DNA from 3 places in the Sphingopyxis sp. GW821-FHT10B01 genome. Region 1 is predicted to be linked to each of the others. Evidence: riboswitches for the same ligand, from Rfam matches in the RefSeq annotation. Region 1 holds a riboswitch; each other region holds the start of a gene.
The links. Region 1 has a riboswitch for cobalamin ahead of AC07NV_RS08290 (TonB-dependent receptor plug domain-containing protein). Riboswitches for the same ligand answer to the same signal wherever they lie in the genome.

Region 1 (5,153 bases):
GCGCGCCGCCGCGCACGCCGCCGGCGTCGTCCCGGGACTCGCGGCTGTGGCGGCACGTGTTGCACACCACCACCGCGGGCCCCGGGTCGACGCGCGTCAGCATTATGCGGCTATCGGCTGCGGCGGGGCGGGAACACCCACCGCGACGAGCGCGCGATAGAGGGCATAGAGCCCGATCAGGATCGCGCCGTTGCGGACAAATTGCTCGGCGAGCAGGTCGGGCGCCATCGCGGTGTGCAGCCCGCCGAGAACCAGCGCCCATGCGAGGATGATGCCCTTGAACGCGGTAAAGCCCGCCGCATAAGCGAGGCTCAGCCGCGCCGCGACCGAGCGATAGTTCAGCGCGCTCAGCACCGCATAGCTGGCGAGCACCGAGCCCACCGCTGCGGTGCAGAGCCCGGCACCCCATGCCAGCGTGCTTCCGTCGCGCGGATAGCCGAGCAGGAAGAAACCGACGAACTGGCTCGCCGCCCACGCGAGCAGCATCAGCAGGATGCCGCCCCGGCGGCGCATATGCACCGCCGCAAGCGCCGCGAGCGCCGGAAAGGGCGTCGCGCAGGCGAGCGCGAGCGTCGTCGCGGTGCTCGCGGCGGTCAGCAGCGAGACCCAGAGCGCCGACGCGCCGCGCTGCGACAGCGCCGCCATCAGAAGCGCCCCCGGATGCCGGCGTAGATGCTGCGGCCGAGCGACCCATAGCGGAAGGCGGTCATATATTGCTCGTCGAAGACATTTTCGGCGCGGGCGAACAGCTTCACATTGTCCGCCAGCGCATATTCGGCGCGCAGGTCGACGAGCGTATAATCGTCGAGCCGCTGGGCGTTGCTCGCATTGTCGTAGCTTTTGCCCGACCAGCGCACCGCCGCGCCGAGTTCGAGCCCGAAATCGAAGCCGTAGCTCGCCGACGCATTGGCGGTCTGACGCGGACGGCGCGGCAGCCATTTGCCGAAATTAGCGGTGCCGGGCGAGCGATCCTCGGCGACGATCCAGCTGTAATTGCCGTCGAGCTTCAGTCCGCCGAGGGTCAGCGCGGCTGCGGCTTCGATGCCATGCGCTTCGCTGCGCGAAACGTTCGAATAATAGCCGAAGCGCCGCGTCGTCGGATTGCCCGGCACGAAGCACATCGGGTTGGTCGTCGTCGACGAACAGCTGTTATAGATGATCTGGTTCGTCGTCTTGCGGTCGAACCAGGTCGCGCCGACGACCAGCCTGGAATCGAACAGATGCTGTTCGATGCCGGCTTCCCAGCCATGCGCTGCCTCGGGATCGAGCGCGACATTCCCATATTCGCTGAACAGCTGATACAGCGACGGCGCCTTGAAGCCTTCGCCATAGCTCGCGCGCAGGACGGTCCCGGTGGAGAGCCGCCACACGCCGCCTGCGGCGAACAAAGTCTGGCCGCCGTAGCGATCGTGATCGTCGTAACGAACGCCGCCATTGAGCGTCAACCCGTCGACCGGTTCGACGCTGAGCTGGCCATAAACGCTCGTCAGCTCGGCCTTGCCGCGTGCAAAAGCCGGAACCGGCGTTGCAAGCGACGCCGCGGGCGAGCGGCTGCGGAAATCCGAACGCTCATTCTCGACCCCGAAGATCGCGGTGATGCGGTCGGAGATGTCGAAGCTGCCCTGATATTCCCAGCGTTTGTTCTTGCCGTCGGCCTCGAAGCTCTGCGGCCGCGCGCGGTCGGGGTTGAAATTGTCGCGGTTGGTGTCGGTATAGGCAAAAGCGACGCGGTTGCGGAAGCGTCCGCCGACGAGGTCGACATTCAGCCCCGCATAGCCGACGAACTCCTTGTTCTGCCCGTAATCATTGCTGTCGACGTTGAAGCCGTCGAATTCGACGCGGCCGCTCGAATAATAGCCGCGCACGTCGACGCTGACATTGTCGGCCAGCGCCAGTTCGGCGCGACCCGAAACGCTCTGGTTGCGATAGCCGTCGCGCTCGACCCCGCCGAACGCCCTGGCGTGCGACGAGACGCCGTCGGTGGTGAAACGCTGACCGCCGATGCGCCAGCTCAACGGACCGGTGCGGCCGCCGATCGCGGCGCGCGCATTCACCGTTTCGCGCGATCCGGCTTCAAGATCGAAGCTGCCTTCGATCGATTTTTCGGGCGACGCGGTCACAACATTGACCACCCCGCCGATCGCCTGGCTGCCCCACAGGATCGACTGCGGCCCGCGCAGCACTTCGATCCGCGAAATGTCGCCGGCGAGCAAATTGGTGAAATTGAAGCCGCCGCCGGTCGACGAGGGATCGTTGAGCTTCACCCCGTCGATCACGACAACGGTATGATCGGACTCGGCGCCGCGGATGCGGAGCGATGTCGACGTGCCATAGCCGCCGTTGCGCGAAATGCTGATGCCCGGTGTGCGGAGCAGAAGCTCGGTGACGCCGATATCCTGCGCGCGGTCGATCGCGTCCTTGTCGAGCACGGCGATCGAGGCGGGCACTTCGTCGAGCGTCAGCGGCGCGCGCGTCGCGGTGACGATGATGCTGTCGCCATCGGCGGCGACGGCATGCGCGGTGGACGCCTCGTCGGCGGACGCCGCGGAGGATGCCGCCACGGCGGCAAGGCAGATCGAACTTCGGAAAACAAACTTGAACATTGGATACCCCATCGACAATGCCGCCCACGCGCGCGGAATCGATGCGGTTGTCCGTTGGGGACGCACGACATCGAGCCCGCGCGCGAACGCGGCCAGACTTGTCGTCATGCGGGTTTACCCCCGTCCGCCCGGAACACCCTGTCCGCGCGAAAGACGACGGCGACGGGCAGGTCTCCTGGCTTGCGGGTCAGCGCCGGTCGACCGCCTTCTCGGGACCGAAATCCCAATGGCAAGTGGCCGATGGCTCGCCGCGTACAGTTGCAGGGGCAGCCGGGGTTTTCCCGTTCCCTATTATCCCCGTCGCCGGGGAACCAGTCGCTTGCCGCGGCCGTTAGCCGCATTTTGCGGCTGCGGTCAATTGTTGCAGTGCAACCGTCGGCACGATCCCGATTGAAGCGGTACGATCCTAGAACAGCCCCGGCAGGTCGCGCTGCGCTGCGCTCGGTTGTTCGGCCATCAGCATTTCCTGCCTCGCCGGCGCCACGGCGCGGCTGCTCCGCGCCGCGGCGCCGGTGCTGGCATCGGCGATGCGTGTCGTGCACGCGGTGCCCGAAAGGAAATTGATCGCCGCGCGGACCGACGCTTCGCGCGGATCGCCGAGCGGCAGGCTCAGATCGTCGCCCGCGGCGCAGCTGTTCGCGATTTTCGGGGCCAGTCCGTCATAATAGGCGCTCGCGCCGGCCGAATTGCCCGTCGCAAAGGCGATGACACGCATCCGGTCGTCGCATTCGGCTTTGTCGAGCGCGATCTGGCCGACCGGCTTGCCATAGGTGTTGCTGCCGACCAGCGTCATGTTGGTGCCGAGATAGGGCAGCATCGAATTGATCACGAGTTCGCTCGCCGACGCGGTCGATCCGGTGCCGATGAAGGCGATTCGTGTCGGGGCGATCGATTCGGGTTGTGCGGCAAAATAGCGCGTTTCATTGTTGCCGGATGCCTTCGACGGCCGGAAGTTCATTTGCGAGAATATCTCGCTCGACGACCGGTTGCGCCCGAGCAGGTCGCCTATCAGCTCGGCCGTCGAAACGAGCCCGCCGCCATTATAGCGGAAGTCGATGATGACGTCGGTGACACCCTGATTGCGGAAATTCAGGAAGGCCGCGCGCAGCTGCGGATCCGCCGACGAGATAAAGGTGCGCAAATTGAGATAGCCGTAATTGCGACCGCCCTCGGCGATAATTTTGGCGCCGTAGCGGTCGGAAACCGGGTCGAGCGAATAGTCGGCCTTTGCCACCGTGACATCGCGGGTGCCGCTGGCGTCGGTAATACGCAGAACACGGCTGACCCCCGGATCGTTGGGACCGAGCGCATTGGTAAGGCCTGCGGTTCCTTCGGCGGCGACGATGCTCGAAGTGCTGCGCAAATTGCTGCTGTTGGTGCCGATCGCGACGATCGCGGTTCCGCGGTCGATGCCCGCAGCAAAGGCGGGTGCGCCTTCATAGGCCTCGGCGATGACGATGCGCTGGTTCACGGCATCATAGACCATGCGGACGCCGAGACCCGCGCTCGACCCGCTGGCGTAGAAGGCATTTTCTTCGGCGATCGAGGTGATGTAGGTGAAAAACCGGTCCTTGTTCAGCGCGCGCGCGGGCGCGACCAGCGCGTCGATATAGGATTGGACGTTGCCATGGCTCGCGGGACTGACGCCGCTCGCGACATCATTGGGGAACAGATACCATTCGTCGATGACGGCTTTGGCAAAGGCCTGACGCGACGCGAGCGCGCAATTTGCGGTCGGTGTGGGCGTCGGAGTTGGCGTCGGAGTGACGGTAACCGGGCCACCGCTTCCTCCGGTGCCCGACCCACCGCCGCCGCCGCACGATGCCAGCATCAGCGCTGCGAGCGTTACAGCCGCGACCGACTGCCTCGTCTTACCCATCGATCATGTCCCCCGGCTCGTTCAAATCGCTTTGCCTCTATTCGGCGTCCGTTTCTTCCGCACCCTGACGCCCTTTGAAACCCTGCGCGATAACATAGAGCTCGGGCGATCCCTTGCGGCTCGCCGGCGGTTTCGCGTGCTTCACCGTCGTGAAATGCCGCTTGAGCAGCGTCAGCAGCGTGTGGTCCGCGCCGCCTGCAAACACCTTGGCGACAAAAGCGCCGCCGGGCAGCAAGGTCTGCACCGCGAAATCGGCGGCGGTTTCGGCCAGCCCGATCGTGCGCAGATGGTCGGTCTGCTGGTGGCCGACGGTGTTCGCCGCCATGTCCGAAATGACGAGGTCGGGGGCGCTGCCGAGCGCCTCGATCAGCGCGTCGGGCGCTGCATCGTCCATAAAGTCCATCTCGAGGATCTCGACTCCCTCGATCGGCTCGCATGGCAAAAGGTCGATCCCCGCGACGCGCGCGCGCGGATTCGCCTTGCGGACGACCTGCGACCAGCCACCCGGCGTGATGCCCAGATCGACAACGGCGCGCGCTCTTTTGATAAAACCGAATTTCTCGTCGAGCTCGATCAACTTATACGCAGCGCGCGACCGATAGCCCTCGGCCTGCGCGCGGCGGACATAAGGGTCGTTCAATTGCCGTTGCAGCCAGCGCGTCGACGAGACG
Region 2 (5,153 bases), on a different contig from region 1:
TGCGCGGGTTCCAAGAAAAACTCGGCATCATCATCGTCAATGTCTTCGGATCGAACGAGGGGATGAGCTTCATCACCGGCGAGGGCGAGATGCCCGACCCCGACAAGCGCGCAAGCCTGTTCCCGCGGCGTGGCACCTATCAGCGCCCCTATGGCGAAGGCCGCGCCCCCAATATCGAGAGCCGCCTCGTCCCGCCCGGCGGCGGCGATGCGATCGAGGAAGACGGTGTATCGGGCGAACTCCAGATTCGCGGACCGACCTTGTTCGAAGGCTATCACAGCGCCCCGGAGCGCACTGCCGAAGCCTTTACCGACGACGGCTGGTTCCGCACCGGCGACCTGTTCGAGATCGCCGAGGGCGGCGACTTCTATCGCTTTGTCGGGCGTTGCAAGGATCTGATCATCCGCGGCGGGGTGAACATCTCGCCCGAGGAAATCGACCAGTTGCTCGGCGGCCATCCGTTGCTCACCGAGGCCTGCGTCTTTTCGCTGCCCGACCCGACGATGGGCGAGCGGATCGGCCTTGCCTATGTGCCGCGCGGTACTGACGACGTCGGGATCGGCGAGGTCGCCGACTATCTGCGCGGGCACGATCTCGCGGTGTTCAAACTGCCCGAGCGATTGTTCCGCTTCGACGCGCTGCCGCGCAACGTCACCAACAAGGTGATGCGCAGCGACGTGCGCGAAATGGCGCTCGCCACTCTCGAAAAGGAAGCCTGACATGGCGAAAGACGTCTTCATCCTCGGCGGCGCGCAGAGCGATTTCGCGCGCAACATGGAACGCGAGGGCGGCGGGTTGTTCGAGCTGTTCCGCGACGTTGCCGAAGCGGCATTCACCGCAACCGGCATCGAGCCCAAAGAGGTCGAGACCGCGCATGTCGGCAATTTTGTCGGCGAATTGTTCGCGGGACAAGGCCAGCTCGGCGGCTTCTTCGGCCATGTCCATCCCGACCTTGCGGGCATCCCGGCGTCGCGCCACGAAGCCGCCTGCGCGTCGGGCAGCATCGCGGTCCTTGCGGCCGCTGCCGAGATCGAAGCCGAGCGCTATGGCCTCGCGCTGGTGCTCGGCATCGAGCTGATGCGCAACGTCCCCGGCCAGCGCGCCGCCGAATATCTGGGCGCCGCCGCGTGGGCGGGGCGCGAGGCGCAGGAGGCGCGGTACCTGTGGCCGTATATGTTCGCGCAGGTCGCCGAGGAATATGACGAGCGCTTCGGACTCGATCGCGCCCATCTGCGCGGGATTTCCGCCAATAATTTCGCCAATGCCAAGCGCAATCCGAACGCACAGACGCGCGGCTGGGCGATGACCGACGACCATCTGGGCGAGAATGATGCGGTCAATCCGCTGATCGAGGGCAGCTTGCGCAAATCGGATTGCGGGCAGGTCACCGACGGTGCGGCGGCGATTTTTCTCGCGTCGGCGGAAGTTGCCGAAAGTGTCGCGCAGCGTAGGGGGGTTTCGATCGACACTTTCCCGCGGATCAAGGGGTGGGGGCATTCGACCGCACCGCTGCTCTATTCGACCAAGATACTGAAAAGTAAAGATAATCACTATGTCTTCCCGAGCGTGCGCAAGGCGATGATGGACGCGCTGCGCCGCGCCGAAATGCCCGATGTCTATGCATGCGACGGGGTGGAAGTGCATGATTGCTTCTCGATCACCGAATATATGGCGATCGACCATTTCGGAATCACCCCGCCGGGCGAAAGCTGGCGCGCGATCGAGGACGGGACGATCGCGCTCGGCGGCAGGCTGCCGGTCAATCCGTCGGGCGGGCTGATTGGGCTGGGCCATCCGGTCGGCGCGACAGGGGTGCGGATGCTGCTCGACAGCTGGCGACAGGTCACCGGCAACGCCGGGGACTATCAGGTCGAGGGCGCGAAGAATTTCGCGACGTTCAATGTCGGCGGCAGCGCGACGACCGCGGTCAGCTTCGTCGTCGGCGTCTGATCTTTGAACGTTTATCTTTATGATGCGGTGCGCACGCCGCGCGGCAAGGCGCGGCCCGATGGCGGGCTCGCGGCGCTGAGCCCGCAGGAGCTGGTGCGTAGCCAAGCGGCGGCGCTTGCGACACGCTGCGGCGATGTTGCACGCGCTCCCGACGCGTTGCTGCTCGGCTGCGTGACGCAGAGCGGCGCGCAGGGCGGGCATGTCGCGATGCTGGCAAAACTCCAAGCTGGGCTGCCCGACGCGACCGCGGCGCACAGCATCAACAATTATTGCGCGTCGGGCCTGTCGGCGATCGGCCAGGCGATTGCAAAGGTCGCGAGCGGCGAAGCGTCGCATATCCTCGCGGGCGGCGTCGAGTCGATGAGCCAGAGCCCCTTCCTCGGCGACCGCGCGGCCTTTTACGGCAACGACGAATTGCCCCCGCGCGCCCGCTTTGTCCCGCCCGTGCTCGCAGCCGACCGTTTGGCAAACGCCGAAGGCATAGGTCGCCCCGACCTCGACGCCGTCACCCTCGCCTCGCAGCAGAAGGCGGGCGCGGCCGAAGGCGATGCCGCGCTCCAGAAATCGCGGATCGCCACCGGGCCGCTGGCCGGCGAAGAGTGCATCCGCCCGCAAACGACGGCCGCATCGCTTGCCGCCGCCCCGCCCGCGTTCGGCGAACTGCAGCAGCAATATGCGGGCGCGCTCGAAGGCGCGACCTTCGAGGCGCTGCACAGCATCGCCCACGCGCCGCCGATCTGCGACGGCGCGGGGCTCGCGCTGGTCGGCGGCGAAGGCCTTGGCCCCTCTCCGCGCGCACGCGTCGTCGCCTTTGCCGAAAGCGGCGGCGACCCGGCCGCGTCGCTGACCGCAGGCTTTGCGGCGATGGACAAGGTGCTGACGCGCGCCGGGCTGACGCTCGCCGACTTCGACCGCATCGAGTTTATGGAAGCCTTTGCCGTCACCATCGCCAAATTCCTGCGCGACCGCGACGCCGACCCGGCGCGCGTCAATGTGAGCGGCGGCCATCTGGCGAAGGGCCATCCGATGGGCGCCAGCGGCGCGATCCTGACCTCTACCCTGCTCGACGCGCTCGATGCGTGCGGTGGTCGATACGGGCTTGTCGTGCTGACCGGCGCGATGGGTGTGGGCGCCGCGATGATCGTCGAGCGTCAATAAGCCGATTGCGCAAAACCGCGATTCCGCTATGTGCCGCGCGTGCGGGGTCTTTCCCGCGCATGATCGCACCGGTGCCCGAAAGGGCTTAAAACGGGAACACGGTGAAGGGGTTCGTCCTGACCCCCCTAAGCCGAGGCTGTCCCTGCAACTGTAAGCGGCGAGCGCGATGCACCGGTCCGAAGCTTTCGGATCAGCCACTGGGGTCACCTGGGAAGGCGTGCATCAAGCCCTGACCCGCGAGCCAGGAGACCTGCCGGCGTGGGTCGCTCAATGCCAAGGCCCAGGGAAAGGCCGCGGCACGGAGGTTTCCGTCGAGCGACGACCAAGCGGCTGGAGCCGCTTCGGTGCCGGGGCCGCAGGCATTACGCCACTTGCGATGCCGGCATCGGTCGATCGCGTCCCACGCATCGGCAGGCTCCACCTTCGTTGCCGGCGTGCGGGGAGCTTCCCATGTTGAAATTCACGACCATTTCCTTGGCTGTATTGGCGACGGCGACGCCGGCGCTTGCCGAAACAGCCGACAGCGAGCGCCCCGGCGACGAGATCATCGTCACCGCCTCACGCTCGGGTGAAGGCGTGCCCGCGAACCAGCTTGGCTCCTCGGTCACGGTCATCGACAATGAAGCGCTGCAATTGCGCCAGACGCGCGTCGTCTCCGATGTCCTGCGCGACGTGCCGGGCGTTGCGGTGACGCGCATCGGCGCGATCGGCGGGCAGACGCAGATCCGCATCCGCGGCTCCGAGAGCAACCATGTCCTCGTGCTGATCGACGGCATCGAGGCGGCCGATCCCTATCAGGGCGAATATGATTTCGGTACACTGATCGCCGATTCCGCCGCGCGTATCGAGGTGCTGCGCGGCCAGCAATCCTCGCTCTACGGCTCCGACGCGATCGGCGGCGTGATCAACTATATCACCCTGTCGGGCCGCGAAGCGCCGGGATATAGCGCGCGGATCGAGGGCGGATCGTTCGGGACGATCAGCGGCGGCGCGCGCGCCGCCGGCGCATCGGGTGCGTTCGATTATGCCATTTCGGGCAGCTATTACGGCACCGACGGCTATCCGACCGCGCGCGGCGGTACGCGCGATGTCGGGTCGGACAGCATCGGCGCGACCGCCAAGGTCAACTGGACGCCGAGCGAGGCGTTCAAACTGACCGGCGTGCTGCGTTACAGCCACACCAACGCCGACACGAACAACAGCGAGTTCGATACCAGCAGCCCGCTGTTCGGTTATACCGTCGACAGCCCCGGCGTGTATTTCAAGAATGAGGCGTTTTTCGGCCTGCTCTCGGCGCAGCTCACCGCGCTCGACGGGCGCTGGGTCAACACGCTGTCAGGTCAGTTCGCCGACACGAAGCGCAAAGGTTTCAGCCCCTTCGGCCTCGACTATGGCAACAAGGGGCAGCGCTATAAGGGCAGTTTCACCTCGGCGTTCAGCTTCGGCACCGAAGCGGTCAGGCACCGGCTGACCGGCGCGGTCGACGTCGAGCGCGAGAATTTCCAGACGCTGACCCCCGGCGGTTTTCCGGGCGAAAAGCACGCGAACAACCTGGGCGTCGTCGGGCAATATGAACTGCTCGCGGGCGACCTCTCGCTCGGCGCGTCGGTGCGGTACGACGACAACAACCGCTTCGACGATGCGACGACGTGGCGCGTGCAGGGCAGCTATCGCCTGCCGACCGGGACGCGCGTCCGCGCCGCCTATGGCACCGGCGTCAAGAACCCCGGCTTCTTCGACCTTTATGGTTTTGTCGATGGCACCTACATCGGCAACCCGAACCTGAAGCCCGAAAAGTCCAAGGGTTGGGAAGCCGGGCTGGAGCAGAGCTTTGGCGCAAACGACTGGGCCACGATCGGCGCGACCTGGTTCGATTCCAAGCTGAAGAACGAGATCTTCATCGACTATCCGCCGCCGAATTTCGACGCGACGCCGGGGAACCGCACCACCGATAGCAAGCAGCACGGCATCGAAGCCTTTGTCAGCGCGCGGCCAATCCCGCAGATCCGGTTCGATCTGGCGTACACATGGCTCAAGGCCGAGGA
Region 3 (5,153 bases), on a different contig from region 1:
CCAGTTCAACCTGAACGGCGCCGACACCGCGATCGTCAATGTCAGCGGCCGGTCGATCAATCTCAACGACAATTTCCTCGGCGGGACAAACAATCTGGGCGAACGGGTGATCTGGAATTTCCCCGATGCCGAGACGCTCAAGCTGACGACGGCATGGGGCGGTTCGGTGCTGGCCCCGCTCGCCGATGCCGAAACGCGCAATTATATTCAGGGTTCGGCGGTGTTCGGCAATCTGAAGCAGAATGGCGAGATGCACATCGGGACATTCAAGGGCGGCTATGTGACGCCGCCGGCGGGGGGAAGCTCGAGCGGCGGGTCGTCGGGCGGCGGGTCGAGCGGCGGTGCGGTGCCGGTGCCCGAGCCGGGGATGTTCGGGCTGTTCGGGCTGGGCGTCGGCGGATTGATCCTGTGGCGCCGCCGCCGGGCAAAGCGCGGCGGCGACGCCTGACACTCAGCTTTCGAGCGGCCGCACCGCGCGCGGCCGCCTGTCCGGCCCCACCGCGACAAAGATAAACACCGCCTGCGTGACCTTGTTGTCCTCGTCGGCGTGACGGTCGCGGGCCCAGGCTTCGACTTCGACGTGCATCGAGGTGCGGCCTACCTGCACGAGGCGCCCGAAGACGGACACCTCGTCGCCGACGAAGACGGGACGGTGGAAGGTCATGCCTTCCACCGAGATCGTCACCGCGCGGCCGCGCGCGTGGCGCGAGGCCACCGAGGAGGCGGCAAGGTCCATCTGCGCCATCAGCCAGCCGCCGAAAATATCGCCATAGACATTGGCGTTGGCGGGCATCGCGGTGACGCGGACGGCGGGCTGGCCGGTGGGCATGGCCGCCTCAGTTTGCATCATAGGCCTCCTTGATGCGGGCTTTCGTCCGCATCGCCTGCGCGGCGGCGACCATGGCGACGAGCGCGGGACGCACCTCGTCCCACTTGCGCGTCTTGAGCCCGCAATCGGGGTTTACCCAGATCTGCTGCGGCGGGACATGCTTGCCGGCGAGGGTGAGAAGGTCGGTCATCTCGCGCTCGGCCGGGATGCGCGGGCTGTGAATGTCGTAGACGCCGGGGCCGACTTCATTCGGATAGGCATAGCTGGCGAAGGCGTCGAGCAGCTCCATTTGCGACCGCGCAGTCTCGATCGAGATGACGTCGGCGTCCATCGCGCCGATCGCGCGGATGATGTCGTTGAACTCCGAATAGCACATATGCGTATGGATCTGCGTGTCGTCGCGCACGCCCGACGACGCGATGCGGAAGCTTTCGACCGCCCAGTCCAGATAATGCTGCCATTCGCTGCGGCGAAGGGGGAGGCCTTCGCGGAGCGCCGCCTCGTCGATCTGGATGATCGCGGCGCCGGCGGCCTCGAGATCCTGCACCTCGTCGCGGATCGCGAGCGCGATCTGGCGGCAGCTGGTCTCGCGCGGCTGATCGTCGCGGACGAAGGACCAGTTGAGGATCGTGACGGGGCCGGTGAGCATGCCCTTCACGGGCAAGCCGGTCTGGTCCTGTGCATAGCGCCACCAGTCGACGGTCATCGGCGCGGGGCGCGAGACGTCGCCATAGAGGATGGGCGGACGGACGCAGCGCGAGCCATAGCTTTGCACCCAGCCGGCGCGGGTGAAGGCGAAGCCGGCGAGCTGCTCGCCGAAATATTGCACCATGTCGTTGCGCTCGAACTCGCCGTGGACGAGGACGTCGAGCCCGATCTCCTCCTGCCATTTGACCGCGGCACGCGTTTCGATGCGGAGATATTGGTCGTAGGCGGCATCGTCGATCTCGCCCTTGATGTGCGCGGCGCGCGCCTTGCGGACCTCGGGAGTCTGCGGGAAGCTGCCGATCGTCGTCGTCGGATAGGCGGGGAGGGCGAGGCGCTTGTGTTGCGCGTCGCGGCGGGTCGCGAAGGGCGAGGTGCGGTTGGTGGCGGCCGCGTCGAGCGCGGCGAGGCGCTGCGCAACCGCGGGATCGTGGATCTTAGGCGAGGTCTGGCGCGCGACCGCGGCGATGCGCGAGGCCGAGAAGGCGGCGAAGCTCGCGTCCTCGCCTTCGTTGAGCGCTTTCGCGAGCGCGGCGAGTTCCTCGATCTTTTGCACCGCGAAGCTCAGCCACTGGGCGATTTCGGGATCGAGTGACGTTTCGAGCGCGAGGTCGACGGGGGTGTGGAGGAGCGAGCAGGAGGGCGCGAGAATGAGGTCGCGTTTGCCGGCCAGTTCCTTGAGGCGCCAGTAGAGGTCGGGGAGGTTCGCGCGCCAGATGTTGCGGCCGTCGATGACGCCGAGCGAGAGCAGGACGTGCGGCTGAAGTTTTGCCAGTGCGGGTTCGAGCTGTTCGGGCGCGCGAACGAGGTCGATGTGGAGGCCGTGGACGGGGAGGTCGGCGACGAGTCCCAGATTGTCGCCGAGGCCGCCGAAGTAAGTGGTGAGCATGAGTTTGGGGCCGCGGGTCGCGAGGCGGGCGTAGGCGCGTTCGAAGGCGGTGCGCTGTTCGGCCGAGAGATCGAGGACGAGGCAGGGCTCGTCGATCTGCACCCATTCGGCGCCTTGTTTCGCGAGGCGAGCGAGGATTTCGGCATAGGTGTCGAGCAGCTGCGGCAGCAATGCGAGCGGTTCGACCGCCTTGCCCTTGGCGAGCATCAGATAGCTGACGGGGCCGAGGAGGACGGGGCGGGTGTTGTAGCCGAGCGCCCTGGCTTCCTCAAACTCGTCGAAAATCTTGGTCGAGGCGATCTTGAAGACCTGACCTGCCGTGAGTTCGGGGACCATGAAATGATAGTTGGTGTCGAACCATTTGGTCATTTCCTGCGCGGTGGTGTCGTGGGCGTGGCCGCAGGCGGACGGCCCCTGGGCACCGCGCGCCATCGCGAAATAGAGGTCGGGATCGACGCTCTCGCCCGCCCAGTCGTAGCGCGGCGGGATCGCGCCGATCAGCGCGCTGGTGTCGAGAACATGATCGTAGAGCGAGAAGTCGTTCGAGGGCAGGATGTCGGCGCCGAGCGCTTTCTGCCGCGTCCAGTGCAGCGCGCGGAGGCCCGATGCCGCGGTCTGCAGTTCGGCGAGATTGGTCTTGCCTGCCCAATAGCTTTCGAGCGCGAATTTGAGCTCGCGGCGGAGGCCGATGCGGGGAAAGCCGAGGGTGGCGACGCTGACAGTCATTTCTTCAAGCACCTTGCAAGGGGCAAGGCGCCGGACAGACGCGTACGCACGGGACCCCGCGCCCGCAAAGCAAGGGTCGGGCGCAGCCATGCATGCGGCCTGACCGGACACCCCGCCGGAGGACGTATCTGACGAGGCAGGTCTCCTGGCTCACGGATCGACGCGGCGGTCTGGCCTTCCCGGTCCCTTGCCGGACCAGTGACACGTATCGACCGCCGCTCACCGCTTACAGTTGCGGGGGCAGCGCCGGCCTTGCCCCTCTCGAGACGCACCGGCTTCCCGTCTTAGCTCCACGCCCGGGTAGCGGACGCGGAGAACCTCGACAGGGTGAAGAATAGACCGCGCCCGGCCGTTGTCAAGTCAGATATAAAGATTTCTTTATATGTGGCTCCGGCGGCGAATATTGCAAATGATTTGCAATCTCTCTATCGGCACGCCCGAAAGGGTGTTGAGAATGATTCGCAAGATGATGATGGGCTCGGCGGTGGCTCTGGCCATGGCGCCGATGGCGGCAGCGGCGGAAGAGGCGGCAGCGGAGGATTCCGCGGCAATCGACGAGATCGTCGTCACCGGCCGCGCGTCGCAGCTTTATCGCATCGAGGAAACCGCGAGCGGCAAGATGCCGACCGAGCCGCTGGCCTCGTCGCAGTCGATCACCGTCATCACCTCGCAACTGATCGAGGATCAGGGCGCGCGCGACGCGCAGGACCTGTACCGGAACATCTCGGGGGTCAGCGTCTTTTCCTATGCCGGCGTGACCGCGCGCGGTTTCCGCCAGCAGGAGAATTTCTACGACGGGCTGCGCGGCGATCCCTATATCGGCTTTGCCGTCCCGCAGCTGTTCAACATCGAGCGCGTCGAGTTTCTGAAGGGACCCGCGGGCATGCTCTATGGCCAGAGCGCGCCGGGCGGATTGTTCAACTATGTGACCAAGAAGCCGTCGCAGACCTTTGCCGGGTCGGTGAAGATCGTCGGCGGGACCGGGGATCGTTACGGCGGGCAGGTCGAGGTAACCGGACCGGTCAATGACGTCATTTCGCTGCGCGGCGGCGCCTTTTTCGAGGATCGCAACCTGCCGCGCACGCACGCGGGCAACAAATCGCTGCTGCTCGACGGCGGGGTCACCTTCGACCTCGGGATCGCGAAGCTGACTGCGCAGGTGTGGCGGATCGAGCAGGATCTGGCGGCGAACCGCCTGCGCGGGATCGCGGTCGATAACGACGGCCATTTCCTCGCCGACCGCCGCTGGAACCACAATGAGCCGAGCGATTTCCTGAAGCTGCGCTCGACCGCGTTCCAGGGCAAACTGGAGCTGGAGCCGACCGACAATCTGCATGTCGACCTGACCGCGCGGCGCATCGACGCGACTGAAACGCAGAAATATCACGAGCCGATCACCTTGCTCGACCGCAACCGCGATGGCCGTTTCGATGCGGTGGCGCGCCAGTATCGCGACCAGCTTCGCGACAGTAGCATCTGGTCGTTCGGCGGCAATGCCGTCTGGTCGGCGCGCTTTTCGGATGTGATTTCGAACCGCGTTCTTGCGGGGTTCGATTACAGCACCGACGACGGAATTTCGCTGGCGTCGCAGCTCACCGGCCGCGCGACCCCGGCCGCGGGTCTGCCGTGTCCGCTGGATTTCGTGAACCCCGTCTACAAGGCGTGCGATCCGGCCAAATATATTATGCCGGCGCAGACGCGGACGACGAGCGAGACCAAGCGCCGGGGATTCTATGCCCTGAACGAGTTGACCATCGGGCGGCTGGTCGCGGTGGCGGGCATCCGCACCGACCGTTTCGAGGATATCGCGATCGCCGCGAACGGCGCACGCACCGGTTTCAAGGGCAGCGACGAGACCTATCGCCTTGGCCTCGTCTGGCGCGTGCGCGACGATATCTCGCTGTTCACCCAATATGCGACGAGTTTCGAACCGCAATCGGCGTCGGCGCAGGATCCGCGCGCGGGCGGTCCCTTCGCCCCGACAACCGGCGACATGATCGAAGG

Region 2: another riboswitch for cobalamin. It lies ahead of AC07NV_RS01235 (TonB-dependent receptor plug domain-containing protein); the one in region 1 lies ahead of AC07NV_RS08290 (TonB-dependent receptor plug domain-containing protein).
Region 3: another riboswitch for cobalamin. It lies ahead of metE (5-methyltetrahydropteroyltriglutamate--homocysteine S-methyltransferase); the one in region 1 lies ahead of AC07NV_RS08290 (TonB-dependent receptor plug domain-containing protein).

The regions. Positions count from the first base shown of each region.
Region 1 covers NZ_JBWKNS010000002.1:803,755-808,907, forward strand. Annotated here, with positions in the region: gene AC07NV_RS08280 (DUF1636 domain-containing protein) at 1-103, opposite strand, end outside; gene AC07NV_RS08285 (hypothetical protein) at 103-645, opposite strand; gene AC07NV_RS08290 (TonB-dependent receptor plug domain-containing protein) at 645-2,603, opposite strand; cobalamin riboswitch at 2,752-2,934, opposite strand; gene AC07NV_RS08295 (S41 family peptidase) at 3,010-4,482, opposite strand; gene AC07NV_RS08300 (RlmE family RNA methyltransferase) at 4,520-5,153, opposite strand, start outside.
Region 2 covers NZ_JBWKNS010000001.1:285,300-290,452, forward strand. Annotated here, with positions in the region: gene AC07NV_RS01220 (class I adenylate-forming enzyme family protein) at 1-719, shown strand, start outside; gene AC07NV_RS01225 (acetyl-CoA acetyltransferase) at 721-1,950, shown strand; gene AC07NV_RS01230 (acetyl-CoA C-acyltransferase) at 1,954-3,108, shown strand; cobalamin riboswitch at 3,162-3,380, shown strand; gene AC07NV_RS01235 (TonB-dependent receptor plug domain-containing protein) at 3,559-5,153, shown strand, end outside.
Region 3 covers NZ_JBWKNS010000001.1:155,410-160,562, reverse strand. Annotated here, with positions in the region: gene AC07NV_RS00640 (choice-of-anchor A family protein) at 1-448, shown strand, start outside; gene AC07NV_RS00635 (acyl-CoA thioesterase) at 452-850, opposite strand; gene metE (5-methyltetrahydropteroyltriglutamate--homocysteine S-methyltransferase) at 837-3,149, opposite strand; cobalamin riboswitch at 3,268-3,486, opposite strand; gene AC07NV_RS00625 (TonB-dependent siderophore receptor) at 3,604-5,153, shown strand, end outside.